2 regions of the Sporosarcina sp. P29 genome follow, and region 1 is predicted to be linked to the other one. Evidence: a T-box and tRNA genes for the amino acid it is inferred to sense, from the RefSeq annotation. Region 1 holds a T-box; the other holds one or more tRNA genes.
What was found. The T-box of region 1 lies ahead of CSV68_RS11070 (valine--tRNA ligase). A T-box ahead of a tRNA ligase gene usually reads a tRNA of that ligase, here a tRNA-Val.

Region 1 (9,633 bases):
GAACGTGCGTTATTAAAAGTAGGCGCGCCCGTTCACGTCAAACCTGAAACGTATACATTAGTCGAGCTAGTTCATGAACTGGCCAAACGAAAGGGAGAATTCAAGTGAATCCAATAGAATTTAAGCGTCATCGTAGACTTCGTACACATCCTACCGTTCGAGCGATGGTAAGAGAGACAGAAATTAAAGCAGCGGATTTCATTTATCCTATCTTTGTTACAGAAGGCGAGAACGTACGTAATCCAATTGCTTCTATGCCAGGAGTAGATCAGTTTTCAATTGATTTATTATTGAAAGAAACAGATGAAGTAGTTGAGTTAGGTATTTCTTCTATTATTTTATTTGGTATACCTTCCGAAAAGGATGCAACTGGTTCTGAAGCGTATGACGATGAAGGAATCATTCAGCGTGCAACACGCGCAGTGAAGGAACGTCATCCACAATTAGTCGTAGTAGCAGATACTTGCCTATGTGAGTACACAGACCACGGTCACTGTGGCGTTATTCATGACAATGATGTAGATAATGATGCAAGTCTCGTATTGCTTGCGAAGACAGCAGTCAGCCAAGCGAAAGCTGGAGCGGATATTATTGCACCATCAAATATGATGGACGGCTTTGTGGCAGTTATTCGTCAAGCGTTAGATGATGCAGGATTCCAAAACATTCCGATCATGTCGTATGCGGTTAAATATGCTTCTGCTTATTACGGTCCATTCCGTGAAGCAGCGCAATCTACACCACAATTTGGTGATCGTAAAACGTATCAAATGGATCCAGCAAATCGTATGGAAGCAATGCGTGAAGCGGAATCCGATATTCTTGAAGGCGCGGATTTCTTAATTGTTAAGCCGGCATTGTCTTACCTAGATATCATTCGCGATGTGAAGAATCATGTGCTATTGCCTGTCGTAGCGTATAACGTCAGTGGGGAATACGCAATGGTTAAAGCAGCAGCGTTAAATGGCTGGGTAGACGAGAAGAAAATTGTATTAGAAACGTTAACAAGTATGAAGCGTGCAGGCGCAGATATCATCATGACGTATCATGCAAAAGATGCTGCTCGCTGGTTGGAGGAGAAGTAATATGGGACAAAAAACAAATACGAACTCTAAAGAGGCTTTCAAAAAAGCCGTTGATTTAATGCCGGGTGGGGTCAACTCACCAGTTCGTGCATTCAAATCAGTCAATATGGATCCGATCTTTATGGAAAGTGGTAAAGGTGCGATTATTAAAGATATCGATGGCAATGAATATATTGACTATGTTCTATCTTGGGGTCCTCTAATCCTAGGACACACACACCCTGACGTAGTATCTGCAATTCAAAAAGTAGCTGAAACAGGTACAAGTTTCGGAGCGCCTACTCTTCTTGAAAATGAATTGGCAGAGCTTGTGATCGACCGTGTACCATCCATTGAAATGGTGCGTATGGTATCTTCAGGTACGGAAGCGACGATGAGTGCACTTCGATTAGCACGTGGCTATACGAAGCGTAATAAAATCCTTAAATTCGAAGGTTGCTATCACGGACATGCGGATTCTTTGCTTATTAAAGCGGGATCGGGTGTCGCTACATTAGGTTTACCTGATAGCCCTGGAGTGCCTGAATCGATTGCGCAAAACACTCTTACGGTTCCATATAACGACCTGGAAAGTGTTAAATTAGCTATTAAAGAGTACGGAGACGACCTTGCTGCGATTATTGTAGAACCTGTTGCAGGAAACATGGGTGTTGTAGGACCGGATAACGGCTTCCTTAAAGGCTTACGTGATTTGACCGAAGAAAACGGTTCATTACTCATCTTTGATGAAGTCATGACTGGATTCCGTGTGGGTTATAAATGCGCACAAGGTCATTTCAACATCAAACCGGACATTACATGTCTAGGTAAAGTAATCGGTGGCGGACTCCCTGTAGGAGCGTATGGCGGTTCACGCAAGATTATGGAGCATGTAGCGCCGGCGGGAACTATTTATCAAGCGGGTACATTGTCTGGTAACCCATTAGCCATGACAGCTGGTATCGAAACGTTGAGAAAGTTGACACCGAAAACATACGAACACTTCATCAAACTTGGCGATCAGTTGGAAGAAGGTTTCCGCGCAGCAGCGAAAGCTAATAATATTCCACATACCGTCAATCGAGCAGGTTCTATGATTGGTTTCTTCTTTACAGACGAACGCGTCAATAACTATGATAAAGCGAAAACATCCGATTTGGAACTGTTCGCAGAATATTACCGTCTGATGGCGGAAGAAGGTATTTTCTTACCACCTTCCCAATTCGAAGGTATGTTCTTGTCAGCAGCACACACAGAAGAGCATATTGCGAAAACTGTGGAAGCATTCCATACGGTATTTGAGAAGTTAAAACGATAATTATGAAGCGCCAGGCAAATTTATTTGCTTGGCGCTTTTTTATGTCCATTATTTTAGGGGGGATGGCAGGGTTACGATTACTTCCATTATAATCTACACTATACTTCACTTCTAAACTCCTCCATTTCTTCATATAGTAGCCTGAGTTAAGAAAAGGAGTGAAGCGAAAATGACGACGCATCAATGGACATTGCAAGAGTCTTTTTATTTCCCTGCTGAGTACGGGGCATTTGCTGAATCGGCTGAGGTAAAGGTGACGCCAGGGTTTACGGAAGAGCGTACGGAGGAAGCGATCCGCTTGCAAGGGATCTATCATATCGCGGCAAACGTTGTATTTGATGCAGACAAGCAAGTGGAATTGGCAACTGAAGATGCATTAGTTATTAATGACGTGGAAGTAGAAAACAATAAAGGGTATTTTGAGTATGCTGTGCCTCTGAATGTTGATCTGCCAGTAGAACTCGATGGAGACTTGCAACTTGAAGTGCGGGATATTAAAACTGCAACACAGGAAGACGGAGGATTGAAGCTCGAGTGGACTGTTCATTTGAAACAGGATAAGCCTGTACAAGAAGTGGTCGTTATTGAAGAAGAACCCGCTGCGCCAGAGTTCGTAGCTGCATCGACATCTCATATGGAGTTTCTTGCAAATGCGGATCGTGCGATAGAGCAAGTAACTAATGAAATGGAAGACTTTCTCCTATACATCGCCGAGATGGATGACGATGTAACGAGAAAGATCTTCCATTCAAATAATGTTTTTGTAGAAGCAGAAGGACAAAGCAGCGAGTAAGCAAAATACTAAAAAGTCGCCAGTGGTCGGGACTAAAAGTAACCGAATCAATTGAAAAACGGTTAACGGAATAATACAGCCTTTACAATAAAATCTCGTTTTTCGAAGCCATGGCGGTAACAAGTAGGGATTATATCCTCTTCGCATCGTTCACCATCCTTTCTCTATAGACTACTATTCAGTTGACGGACGCTACATGTTTCGCTTATAATAATGGGTATATGAATATAAATGCGAAGAGTAGGAAAGTACATGTGAACCGTTTTCTTTAGAGAGGGTGCGATTGGTGGAACGTACCTGGAAACAACATATGGAAGTCCCCTATGAGCAGTTTCTGTGAAATTATAGTAGCAGAATCCGGTGAAGACCGTTACCAAATCATGAAGATGTAATGCTTTTTAGCGTTCATAAATAAAGGTGGTACCACGAGCTCCTTCGTCCTTTTACCGGGATGAGTGGGGCTTTTTTGTATCCCTTTTTATTTGAAGGAGGAACTGAAATGACTGATGAATTGACGATGCCGACTAAATACGATCCGCAAGCAGTTGAAAAAGGACGTTATGAATGGTGGCTGGAAGGTAAGTATTTTGAGTCAGATGTAAAGAGTGAAAAAGAACCGTATACGATTGTGATACCACCACCGAACGTTACAGGTAAGCTTCACTTAGGGCACGCTTGGGATACAACATTACAAGATATGCTCATCCGCATGAAACGTATGCAAGGGTATGACGCATTGTGGTTGCCTGGAATGGACCATGCTGGAATTGCGACACAAGCTAGAGTAGAGGAAAAACTTCGTGCTGAAGGCAAAACACGCAATGATCTGGGTCGCGAAAAATTCATACAGGAAACATGGAAATGGAAAGAAGAATACGCGAGCCATATCCGCGCACAATGGGCGAAACTTGGTCTAGCCCTCGATTACTCACAAGAGCGTTTTACGTTAGATGAAGGATTATCAAAAGCAGTAAATGAAGTATTCGTTAAATTGTATGAGAAAAAGCTTATCTACCGTGGCGAATATATTATCAACTGGGATCCTGCAACGAAAACAGCGATATCTGATATTGAGGTTATCCATAAAGATGTGCAAGGTGCATTCTATCATATGCGCTACCCGTTGGCAGATGGCACAGGTTCGATTGAAATAGCGACAACACGTCCCGAAACGATGCTTGGTGATACAGCTGTTGCAGTTCACCCGGATGACGAGCGCTATCAGCATTTGATCGGCAAGATGGTCAAATTACCGATCGTGGGACGCGAGATCCCAATCGTAGCGGATGACTACGTCGAAATGGATTTCGGAAGCGGTGCAGTGAAAATTACACCAGCGCATGACCCGAATGACTTTGAAATAGGTAACCGTCATAACTTACCACGTGTGTTGGTGATGAATGAGGACGGTACGATGAATAAATTAGCAGGCAAGTATGAAGGCATGGATCGTTTCGAATGCCGTAAGCAAATCGTCAAAGACTTGCAAGAGATGAATGTACTATTTGAAATTGAAGATCATATGCACTCTGTCGGACACTCGGAACGAAGCGGCGCAGTAGTGGAACCTTACCTTTCTACACAATGGTTCGTCAATATGCAACCACTTGCTGAACAAGCAATCAATCTTCAGAAAAATGAAGAAGAAAAAGTAACGTTTGTACCTGAACGTTTCGAGAAAACATATTTGAGCTGGATGGAAAACGTCCACGACTGGTGTATTTCTCGTCAACTATGGTGGGGTCACCGAATTCCGGCTTGGTATCACAACACAACAGGCGAAATCTATGTGGGTCAAGAAGCACCAGCCGATGAAGAAAACTGGACACAAGACAATGATGTATTGGATACATGGTTCTCATCTGCTCTATGGCCGTTCTCGACTATGGGCTGGCCAGATGTTGACAGCGAAACGTTCAAAAAATATTACCCGACAGATGCCCTTGTTACAGGATATGATATTATCTTCTTTTGGGTGTCCCGCATGATCTTCCAAGCACTTGAATTCACGGAAGAGCGTCCCTTCAAGGATGTCTTGATCCATGGATTAGTACGCGCGGAAGACGGGCGAAAAATGTCTAAATCTCTTGGTAACGGTGTAGATCCAATGGACGTAATCGAACAATACGGTGCAGACGCATTGCGTTACTTCCTAGCAACCGGTTCTTCACCAGGACAAGATCTACGTTACTCTACAGAAAAAGTAGAAGCGATTTGGAACTTTGCCAATAAAATTTGGAATGCTTCCCGTTTCGCCTTAATGAATATGGATGGTATGACGTATGAAGAAATCGATTTGTCAGGTAAGAAATCTGTTGCAGATGCATGGATCTTAACTCGCCTAAATGAAACGATAGAATCAGTAACCAATTTAGCTGATCGTTATGAGTTCGGTGAAATGGGCCGCGCATTATATAACTTCATCTGGGATGATTTCTGTGACTGGTATATCGAAATGGCGAAATTGCCACTATACGGTGAAGATGAAGTAGCCAAAAAAACGACTCGTTCGGTTCTTGCGCATGTTCTTGATCAGACGATGCGTTTATTGCACCCATTAATGCCTTTCATTACTGAAGAAATCTGGCAGAACCTTCCACATGAAGGTGAGTCGATCACAGTAGCGAAGTGGCCTGAAGTAGATGCAACGATGATGGACAAGTCACGTGCTTCGGATATGAAATTGTTGATGGATATTATCAAAGCGGTTCGTAATATTCGTGCGGAAGTGAATACACCGATGAGTCGTAAAGTTGATTTGTATATTTCGGCGAAGGACGAGAAGACGGTGGCGGTACTAGAAGAGAACCGTAATTATCTTGTGCGCTTCTGTAATCCAGAAACATTGACGATTGGTGTGAAGGTGAATGCACCAGGCAAGACGATGTCCGCAGTCGTGACAGGGGCAGAGCTGTATTTGCCACTTGAGGGATTGATTGATATTGAGGAAGAATTGGCTCGCTTGACGAAAGAGCTTGGTAAGTGGCAAGGTGAAGTGAAGCGGGTTCAGGGCAAGTTGTCAAATGAACGTTTTACTGCGAAGGCGCCTGAGTCAGTTGTTGAGGAAGAGCGTGCGAAAGAGAAGGATTATTTGGAGAAATATGCGGCGGTTGAACGTCGTATTGCGGAACTGAAGGAGATTTAAAGATAGTTATAAATAAATCGAAGGCCCATTCGACAGTGTAACGCTGTTGAATGGGCCTTTTTGTAGTTTAGTGGTGGTAAAGTTGAAGCGAAGAGTGGTAAGGATTTACACTTAGCAATGGACGCATTCTTATGGCCCCGTCCGGCGCTTCAAATCTTAAAAATATATTTTCATTATAGTAATCATCAAGTCCGATGGGTATAATTAAAATCACAATATTATGAATTATTAAGGAGAGGGCTATATGAGTTTTTTAGTTCGTGAGATGGTAAGTGAGGATATTGAGAGGGTTCAAGATATTGCTAGGCAGAGTTGGCATGCTACGTATGAAGGCATTATTCCTCGTACGATTCAAGACTGCTTTTTGGATGCAGCTTACGATACTCCTATGATGAATAGGCGTCTACAAACTTCTAATCTATTTGTTGTAGAGGTTGATGATGAAGTGGTGGGCTTTGCTGATTTTTCACAGGTAGATGAAGATGGAAAATCCAAACTGCGCGCTATTTATCTTTATCCTGATCGACAAGGGAAGGGGCTCGGCTCGGCTCTTATACAAAAGGGGATTGAAGTTCTCGGGAAATTGAAAGAACTTATAGTTGAAGTGGAAAAAGACAATATGATTGGGCGGAAATTTTATGAAGCGAAAGGATTTGAGGTCGTTAAAGAATATGATGATAACTTTGACGGTCATACGTTGAAAACGATTCAAATGATTAGGAATCTGTAAGTAGTAAAAGGGGGGTATGGGGTTGAATAGAATACTGTTCATTGCAATAAATATTTTTACTGGTTTATTTGTGCTAATCAACAGTGTAGTGGGCTATGGAATTAGCGGTTTGGGAGAGGATTCTACACATAATATTGCTATACTTGGTTTAATCGTAGTGTGGATAGTTGGCTTAGCTTTTCAGTTAAGCAAAAGGATTCGAGTTTTAGGATTTGTTATCACGTTTATCCCAGCATTGTTTATCTTGTATATTTACTTTACCGCTATGAATATGTAATGCAGAAGTCACATATTGGGGGGCACTATGCGGAAGTTCTTTACTTTATTACTTTTTCTCTGCTTGTCATTTGTATTGGTTGGCTGTACCACTAGTGTTGGACAAAACAAAGGTGGGTATTTGACAAAAAAACAGGTGGTAAAGTTGGACCCAAAAGCGGATTGGCTGAAATTTGAAGGCAAAGTATACAAAAGTAATATCGGTTGGTCTGATATGGGGAAATTCACAAAGGGATCGAAACTAGGGGAAGTTTCAAGGGGGATGGCATCGCATATCCCGATTGGAGCTGAGATTTATGAATCGAAGGAACGGAGCGATATTTTGATTGTTGACTATATGAAGGTAGAGAAACACTATTTACTACAACGGGGTGAGTAGTAATTGAGCGTAATAGGTACTCGGAAAAAGGTATAGCAATGGATGCGAACTAGTTAAAAGGGGGAAATCGAATGTTAATTAAACCGAAGAAATTGCAGCGAGGCGATCAAGTTGCAACGGTGAGTCCATCGTGGGGAGGTGCGGGCGAACCAGAAATCAGATGGAGATATGAGCAAGGAGTAAAGAGATTGGAAGATATATTCGGCTTAACTGTTGTGCAGATGCCAAATAGTTTAAAGGGAGCCGACTTTCTCTATGAAAATCCGAAAGCCCGTGCAGAGGACCTGATGACTGCATTTAAGGATCCGAATATTAAAGGGATCATTGCGAATATCGGAGGAGAAGACAGCATTCGCTTACTTTCATATATCGATTTTAACGTAATACAAGAAAATCCAAAAATCTTCATGGGTTATTCTGACGTTACGGTATCTCATTTGTTTTGTCATAAAGCGGGAATTTCGTCGTTCTACGGACCGGCTATATTAACCGATTTTGCTGAAAATATTGAGATGGATTCCTACACGGTTGAGATGGTGAATCGAACTCTTTTTTCTAATGAAACCATTGGTGAGATCCGACCAGCTGAAAATTGGACAAGCGAACGGTTGGAATGGATTGAGCCTAATAAGGATACGCGACGCACGATGAATCCGAATACTGGATACGAACTACTTCAAGGCTCAGGTACTGTGCAAGGACGATTGATTGGTGGATGTATCGAAGTCTTGGAATTTGCGAAGGGTACGGTAATTTGGCCTGAAGACAAGTATTGGGACAATAGTATAGTATTCTTTGAAACATCTGAAGAGAAGCCCGATCCAAATTTGATTCGCTACTGGTTGAGAAATTATGCAGCACAAGGAATCTTACAGAAAGTGAATGGCATTATTTTCGGTAAACCGAAAGATGAGAAATACTTTGATGAGTATAAAGAAGAAATTCTTCACGTGATGAAAGAATATGGTTTGGAGCATTTGCCTATTTTATATAACTTGAACTTTGGCCATACAGAACCTAAATTTATATAACCGTATGGTGCGTTGGCGGAGATAGATTGTGAACAAAAGATGTTTTCGATTCTCGAAAGTGGCGTTCAGTAAAATAATAGTTAAATGAGGTGTTTCTAATTTTTACAGATCAGCAATTGCGAATGCTCATCAAAGGTGAAGTTATAAGTGGAACCTTTCCTTATAATAGCTATGATGAAAAAGAAATCTTGGCACATATCAATCGACTGTTCTATCGAATCAATCGCATCCACAATGTGCTCTGCGAAGCGGAATGGGATCATTTCGGCAGTGGCTATGCTTCCTTTGTGGAGTATTTTTGTTATCGCAAAGAAGATTGTATTGTTATGGAAGAAAAGAATGGAATACGTGAAATAGAGATAACAGGTATTATACTCGATATAAGTCGCCTAGCACCAGTTGCTATAATGGGAGAAGATGTGAGGCATAGAACCATTCGTATAGAGACGACCGAAGAATTGAGCAGTGGACAAGGTTCAATACTTGATGATCCTATTTCGTTAGCTGTTGGTGAGGAATTGGAAACATTAGCATTTGAATTACAGAATGCTTTAGAGGAATTTGATTACAAGCTATTAGCTACAAAAGAAATGAATGTACCACTATCCTTTAATACAAAAATCCCGACGGTTTATCGGAATGAGCGACAATATCTTGTCTTAGATGCTATCTTTTATTGGGAAGATTAACAACGTGTTTAAACGTAGATCAATAAAATAAATAGGGAGGAACGATATGAAAGTGCAAGTAGTGGACTACAATAATCAATGGCCAGAGATGTTTAAAAAAGAATCTCGAAAGATCGCCAAGGTTTTTGAAGATGAATTAGTACATATTCATCACATCGGCAGTACATCTGTAGAAGGACTACCAGCTAAACCAATAATCGATATAATG
Region 2 (7,604 bases), on a different contig from region 1:
TCTTCCGTCTGTCGCAGCATATCATGAATGATGTTACCAACACTTGTTTTTCCATTGGTTCCCGTCACACCAATCATCTTCATGCGCTTTGAAGGATACTGATAGTACTTAGACGCCAGTAACTCTATTGCTTTTGATGTGTTTTCTACATAGACAACTGCTGTACGATCTTCATCTATCATAATCGGCTCTGATGCGATAATGACGCGCGCCCCACTCATCAATGCACTCTTAACGAATTGATGACCGTTCACTGTATAACCTTTCAGACAAACAAATACCCCTCCATCTTGAACAGCCCTTGAATCCACTGCCACGTCTGTCACATTTTCTGGCAATGTTCCTTTGATGGTTTTTACAGGTAGCACTGATAGTAATTCTTTCGTGTTCATATGGTTTCCTCCAATAGGTTGGTGAATAACTCTTATAATTATAGCAAATAAACAAAAAGTAATTCATAAACGCTTTTTTATTCTGTTTAATGAAGTAGCATCTACTTAATCAATTACCTATATCATACGCGTCTTTTCTTATTGCATCCACCCTGTACTCGAGGTGGATAGGTGTATCTTGAGACAGAATATACAACAGAAAATGGCGCAGGACTTAGTATGTTCATTTCAAAAAATCTAGTTGACCACAAAGGCACTTTGCTAGTCGAAAACCAGCAAAGCGCGTGGACAAAAGTTTGAATTTCCTTACCGTTAGCGCAAGAAACGCTTCACTAATGGCAATTTTCCTTTGTACGGAGGAAATGCGAGCGGCACCGATACTGCTGTGCTCTTTTTCATCATCGATTTCGAATGGGAGAATGTTTCAAAACTTGCTTTTCCATGGTATTGATTCATTCCAGATGGACCTACTCCACCAAATGGCAAATGAATGTTTGCGACATGAGAAACGGTGTCATTGATACATCCGCCACCAAATGGCAATACTTCAATGAAATGATTAGCGGCCTCATCATTCTCAGTGAAAAAGTATGCAGCTAGCGGCTTAGGCAACATGCTGATTTGCTGAAGTGCAACCCCTAAATTGTCATAAGGCAGGACAGGCAAGATCGGACCAAATAACTCATCTTGCATACTTGCGCTATTCCAGTCTGATAGCGCTAAAATCGTCGGCTCAATGTATTTATCCGCAGCATCTGTTTTGCCACCTTCTACGATATATGCTTGATCTTCATCTAATATTTTCGCTAATCGATCGAAATGACGATCTGCTATGATGCGACCGTAATCAGCACTCTTCTGTGCGTCACTCCCGTAAAAGCGCTGGATCGCACTCTTCATTTCATGGATTAATTCATCATGAATCGAAACGTCAGCCAGTACATAGTCTGGTGCTACACATGTTTGACCTGCATTCATGAACTTACCCCAAACAATTTTCTCCGCCGCTTTTTTAATATCTGCAGTATGGTCGACAACGGCTGGACTTTTACCACCCAATTCTAAAGTCAATGGAGTCAATCTTTCCGCGCAAGCTTTCATAACGATTTTCCCTACTTTTGCACTGCCTGTAAAGAATACATAATCAAATGGCGCGCCAAGTAATAGTTGTGTCTCTTCTTTTTGACCATGCACAACGGATACAAACTCCGGTGGAAATACACTTGTAATGATTTTGTCTACGACTGCCGCCGTATGCACTGCATCTTCTGAAGGTTTCAACACCGTACAGTTCCCTGTTGCTATTGAACCGATTAGTGGATCAATTAATAATTGGAACGGATAATTGAACGGTCCAATAATCAATACGCTGCCATATGGTTCTTTTACGATAAAGCTAGTTGCTGGTTGTAAATGGAGTGGCGTTTTCACCTTTTCAGGAGCTGCCCATTCATCCAAGTGATCCAACATATGTGTAATGCTCGATAAAACAAATCCTGTTTCTGCTACATATGCTTCAAGCGGGTGTTTGTGTAGATCTTGATGCAATGCATCCGAGATTTCTTTTTCATGCTTCTGAATCGCTTTATACAATTTTTCCAACATCATTTTCCTGAATGACATACTGCGCGTCACTCCTGATGTATAATATTGCTTCTGTTTGTTCATAATCATTTCAAGTTCTAGACTGCTCATTGCCAAATAATCCACACTCCTCATGTTTGTTCTTGTTATCAGTCTACCATTTTATTCAACAGAAAAAACTTCAGACGATTTATTCGACTGAAGTTTCTCCATTATATTTTATTTTTCATGAGCCTCAATGAATTCAATACTACAATGACGGTCGCACCCATATCCGCCATGACCGCCATCCATAATGTCAGCCAGCCTGGAATGATGAGTAGCAACGCGATGACTTTCAAACCTAGTGCGATCGAAATATTTTGAAGAATGATTTGTTTTGTGCGTGAGCTTAATTTGATAGTATAGGGAAGTTTCTCCAAATCATCTGCCATCAATGCAATATCTGCCGTTTCAAGTGCAGTATCTGTTCCTGCTCCACCCATCGCAATACCAACATTTGCTGTAGCTAAAGCCGGTGCATCGTTCACTCCGTCACCTACCATTGCTACTTTACCGTATTGACTCAATGATTTAATCATCTCGACTTTTTGATCCGGTAATAATTCTGCTTTGACTTCTGACAAACCAAGTTGCGCTCCAATTGCTAAAGCGGTTGATTGATTATCACCCGTTAGCATAACAGTCTTCTTGCCCATTTCATGAAGCTTCTCGATGACTTTCAAGCTACTTTTACGGACTTGATCAGCTACTGCTATGATTCCTTCTAGTCCTGCTTCAGACCAGACGAGCATGACGGTTTTGCCTTGTTTCTGCAATGTAAGAATCTGCTGTTCAATTGATGCTTCGACTGTATTCATTTCTCTGAATAAATTCGGACTTCCCACATGCACCAAGTGCTCTCCAATCATAGCTTTTGCACCTTTGCCTGTAATCGATTGGAATTGTTCCACTGCTAGCAATCCTAGTGGTAATTTCTCTGCCGCTCGCATAATCGATGAGGCTAATGGATGTTGGGAGTACTTCTCGATTGAAGCAGCTTGTTGCAATACTTGATCTTCAGTTAATGTGGACACCGTCACGACATCAGTTACTTCCGGACGCCCTTCAGTTAGCGTCCCTGTTTTATCGAACGCCACGACTTTAATTTGTCCGGTCTCTTCTAAATGAATGCCACCCTTGATTAACACACCATTACGTGCAGCGTTACCAATCGCGGTAACGATGGCTATAGGTGTTGAAATGACTAATGCACACGGACAGCCGACTACTAATACGACAAGACCTTTGTAGAACCAGTCACCCCATACTCCACCGAGTAAAAGTGGCGGTATGATCATGATCAGTAAAGAAATACCTAAAATGGCTGGTGTATAGTATCTCGCAAAACGATCGACAAATTGCTGTGTCGGTGCTTTTTCTGCCTGTGCTTCTTCGACTAAATGAATGATTTTGGCAATTGTCGTGTCTTCAGCAAGCTTTGTAACACGAACTTGCATTACACCTTCTTCATTCAACGTTCCAGCAAACACTTCGTCTCCTAGTACTTTATGGACAGGCACAGACTCACCTGTGATTGCTGCCTGGTTAACAGATGAGTCCCCTTGAATGACTTCACCGTCCATCGCAATCTTTTGTCCCGGTTTAATCAAAATCACATCATTAATTCGTAAATCTTCCACATCTACTTCAAATTCATTCGTACCACGAAGTACAATCGCTGTAGTGGGAGCGATTTCAATTAGAGACGTAATGGAATTTCTCGCTTTATCGATTGAGTAACTTTCTAATGCTTCACTGACGGAGAACAGGAAGACTACAACCGCGCCTTCTGCCCAATCACCAATGAGTGCAGCTCCGATCACTGCGATTGTCATTAATGTAGACATATCAAATTCAAGTTTAAAAAGATTCGTTAATCCTTCCTTCATTAAACTGAATCCGCCGATTAATATGGCAGAGAGAAACAAAGCAATCGACAGCCAGTTATTAGCACCATTCGCGGTAGATACTGCATACCCTGCTACTAGTAAAACTAACGAAGCAATAGTCGTTTGATTTTCACGTTTTTTCCAAAAAGGGGTATGCTGTTTAATAATCCGCTGCTTTTCAGGGAATACCTTTATACCGTCAAACGCACCCGCTTCTTCTAATTGTAAAATAGAGGCCTCTCCTGCAACCGTTAATTTGGATGCACCAAAGTTCAGCTGTACATCTTCAACAGAATCAATCTGCCGAACATTTTTCTCGAATTTCGCGGCACAACTTGTGCACGACAAATTTTGCAGGCGATAGACATTTTTCTCAGAAGCCATGTGATCAGTCCTCTCAAAAAATCGTTCATTTTAACGTTTCCATCATTCAATCGTTCATTTGATTGATTAGCTTTAGTATATGCAATTCCAGATATTTTGTCAATTCAATCATTCAAACATTCATTTGAATGAAATGACATGAAAAAGCAGTTCCTTAGAGATTCCAAGGAACTGCAAAATACATGATGTATTATTTTGAACGCGTAACGAAGATCTGAGGTACTTCTGCTTCAAATCGAACTAGTTCCCCTGTACGTGGATGTAGAAAAGACAATGCGGTTGCATGAAGTCCCACTCTGCGCAACGGGTTGCCTGTAGCACCATACTTTTTGTCCCCTATAACTGGGTGTCCCAATTCTTCCATATGTACACGAATTTGATTTTTTCGACCTGTTTCCAAAAGAACCTCCAGCAATGAACAATCCTTATTTGCTTGTACTCTTCTATAATGTGTAATCGCGTGCTGTCCGCCATTGTCGGTAGGGTTTGAATAGACTCTGAATGCACTATTTTCCGTTAACCAAGAAGAAATAGTTCCTGATTCAGTTCGTACTTTCCCTTCGACAAGTGCAGTATATAAACGTTCCTTTACCGATTCATTCCATGTACTTTGCAATGCTTGCTGCGTTTCTTCATTTTTGGCAAACATCATTACGCCCGATGTATCTCGATCAAGACGGTGCACGACAAAAATACGATTTTCAGGATGACTTCTCTTGACGTACTTTGTAATTTCTCGATAGGCTGTCTGATCTTTTTCTTTTTCAGAAGCTACAGAAAGAACGCCTGCCTCTTTATTGATCACGATGATATCGTCATCCTCATGCAGAATAGATACACCTACTAATTTCGAGACGTTTATAGCCGCTTTGTTGCTTTGTATTTCAACCTTTTGTCCAGGCGCTAACGACTGATTATGTTTTGTTGTCATCTGACCATCCACCATAACTTGGCCACGTGTAAGAATGGACTTCACCGAATTCCTACTGCTTTTTGACATAACCTTCAATAAATACGGCAATAATTCTATCTGTTCTTCCACTGTATATTCTTTTACATTAGATGTTACCTGTTTTCTCTTCATTGTATATGACTCCTCCTGCCTATCTAAATAAATATTCGCACTATAAGTATACACCGCATGACTGGTGAGTGTATGTACTATCATTTGATTGTAATGAAAACTTCATTTGAAATCTAGACATAAAAAAACAGCCCCTAGACATTCGGTCTAATAGGACTGTTTATTGTTATAAACCGTGTTCCTACGGTAAATAACTTAGGTTTGGCACCTATGACTCCGACTGGGCTCGAACCAGCGACCTCCACCCTGTCAAGGTGGCGCTCTCCCAGCTGAGCTACGGAATCGATTTTACTAGGATGTGCATTTTAAGTAAGCCAGTTAGGCTCTCAAGCACAAATACTATAATAGCATTATCTATCCTGGTTGTAAACAAAGAAATTAAAAATCGATAATTTTTCTATACCATCAGAAAAACTACCGATTTTCATGGAATTTCGTTACATTATTCAGGGCCGCTTCTCCTTTCATTTACTGCATGGGGTTTACTTGTTCTTCTATTGGTTCATTCTCAAAATATAAAAACTCTTCATGATCCAGCTCACTCATCCGTTCTTTGTTAAAGCCATGTGCCAAATGCCCTTCAAACACGTTTTCCCACCATGTTTCTTGTGTATTCATAGTATTTTCTCTCCTTTTCGATTTGATTGGTTTCTGTACCGACCTCTATATTTTATTCGTTATGACTGATTCGCTTACATGTAGTATATACATAACTCGCGATGGTAAAACTGCGTAATTAGTCCAAATTAGTTCGAGGGATTTCTAGTCCTTCGGCTTCTTGACTTTTATTTTATCATGTGTTTCACAAATCACATTCCAGTAAAAGCCTTGTCTATACTAGTCTCGTCCTTTATTGAAAATTCCATCTAATCTAGTTCTTTTCACTCAATCAGACTAGTAAAACGCAAAAATACAGAGGTTGATTTCGAAAATTCTTATCCTAAATAAAATAAAAAGACTTGCAAGCTTTATTTCAAGCCGACAAGTCTTTTAAAAGTAATTTAATTAGAAGCTAATTTAGGTGAATTATTTTTCTTATTCCCCATCCACTGGAACGCCAGTAAGATGATGAATAAAACTAAACCGATGATATCTGTCATCGTTTCTGGATAGATCAACAACATGCCTGTACCTAACGTTATAATTCGCATAATCCAGTTCAGTTTACGATACCAATAACCAATTATGCCTGCCCCGATGGCAACCATACCGACAATGGCAGTCAACGTCACCCATACAATCTCCGTTACACTCGAGTCGAGCATCAGCATTGCCGGATTAAAGACGAACATATACGGAATAATGAAGGCGGCAATTGCCAGTTTGGCAGAAGTAATACCTGTCTTGATCGGATCTCCACCCGAAATACCTGAAGCAGCAAAGGCAGCCAATGCAACAGGCGGCGTGATATCCGCAATAATACCAAAGTAAAATACGAATAAGTGTGCAGATACTGCCACTACAATCGGCACAGCTGCACCTGTAGGCTCATCTAGCATTAATAATGTAATGATGGCAGGCGCTGCAATTGTAGACGTAATAACATAGTTTGCCGTCGTTGGAGAACCCATGCCCAAAATGATAGCTGCGAACATTGTGAAAATTAATGTCAGCAAAACGTTACCACCAGCAGCTGAGATCAAGCCTGTTGCCAAGCTAAGTCCAAGACCCGTCTTAACCACAACCCCGACAATAATACCCGCACAGGCAGTCGCCGCTGCTACAGCCAATGCTGTACGAGCACCGTCTACTAACGCGTCAATCATATCTTTAAATCCAATTCTTGTTTCCTTACTAATTGCACTCACAGCGATAGTCAGTACGATACCGAGTAATGCTGCTTTCATTGTTGGAATACCTATCAACAAGAAGACGATAATGCCTAAAATCGGTAGTAATAAATAAATCTTTTTCAGCGTTTCTTTGCGGTTCGGAATCTGGGATGCATCCAATCCTTTCAAACCAACACGCTTTGCTTCGAAATGAGTCATAATCCAAATTCCAGTGAAGTACAGTAGCGCCGGGATAGCGGCCGCTTTGGCAATTTCCCAATACGTTACACCGCCGATAAATTCAACCATTAGGAATGCAGCGGCTCCCATAATCGGCGGCATAATCTGTCCACCTGTAGAGGCAGCTGCCTCGACTCCACCTGCGAATTCCTTACGATAACCTAGCTTCTTCATCATAGGAATCGTGTATGAACCGGATCCTACAACGTTGGCTACA

Region 2: it has a tRNA-Val gene. The T-box ahead of CSV68_RS11070 (valine--tRNA ligase) is inferred to sense a tRNA for this amino acid. The anticodon was not compared.

Annotation. Positions count from the first base shown of each region.
Region 1 is NZ_PDYX01000012.1:13,829-23,461, forward strand. Features, by position in the region: gene CSV68_RS11045 (uroporphyrinogen-III synthase) at 1-108, shown strand, start outside; gene hemB (porphobilinogen synthase) at 105-1,085, shown strand; gene hemL (glutamate-1-semialdehyde 2,1-aminomutase) at 1,087-2,382, shown strand; gene CSV68_RS11060 (hypothetical protein) at 2,552-3,175, shown strand; T-box leader at 3,403-3,621, shown strand; gene CSV68_RS11070 (valine--tRNA ligase) at 3,675-6,320, shown strand; gene CSV68_RS11075 (GNAT family N-acetyltransferase) at 6,565-7,050, shown strand; gene CSV68_RS11080 (hypothetical protein) at 7,073-7,327, shown strand; gene CSV68_RS11085 (hypothetical protein) at 7,448-7,705, shown strand; partial or broken gene CSV68_RS11090 (S66 family peptidase) at 7,777-8,808, shown strand; gene CSV68_RS11095 (hypothetical protein) at 8,859-9,425, shown strand; gene CSV68_RS11100 (GrpB family protein) at 9,472-9,633, shown strand, end outside.
Region 2 is NZ_PDYX01000003.1:3,472-11,075, reverse strand. Features, by position in the region: gene CSV68_RS03655 (UDP-N-acetylmuramoyl-L-alanyl-D-glutamate--2,6-diaminopimelate ligase) at 1-392, opposite strand, end outside; gene CSV68_RS03650 (aldehyde dehydrogenase) at 705-2,093, opposite strand; gene CSV68_RS03645 (heavy metal translocating P-type ATPase) at 2,189-4,291, opposite strand; gene CSV68_RS03640 (RluA family pseudouridine synthase) at 4,482-5,375, opposite strand; tRNA gene CSV68_RS03635 (tRNA-Val) at 5,587-5,659, opposite strand; gene CSV68_RS17285 (hypothetical protein) at 5,844-5,993, opposite strand; gene CSV68_RS03630 (TRAP transporter permease) at 6,377-7,604, opposite strand, start outside.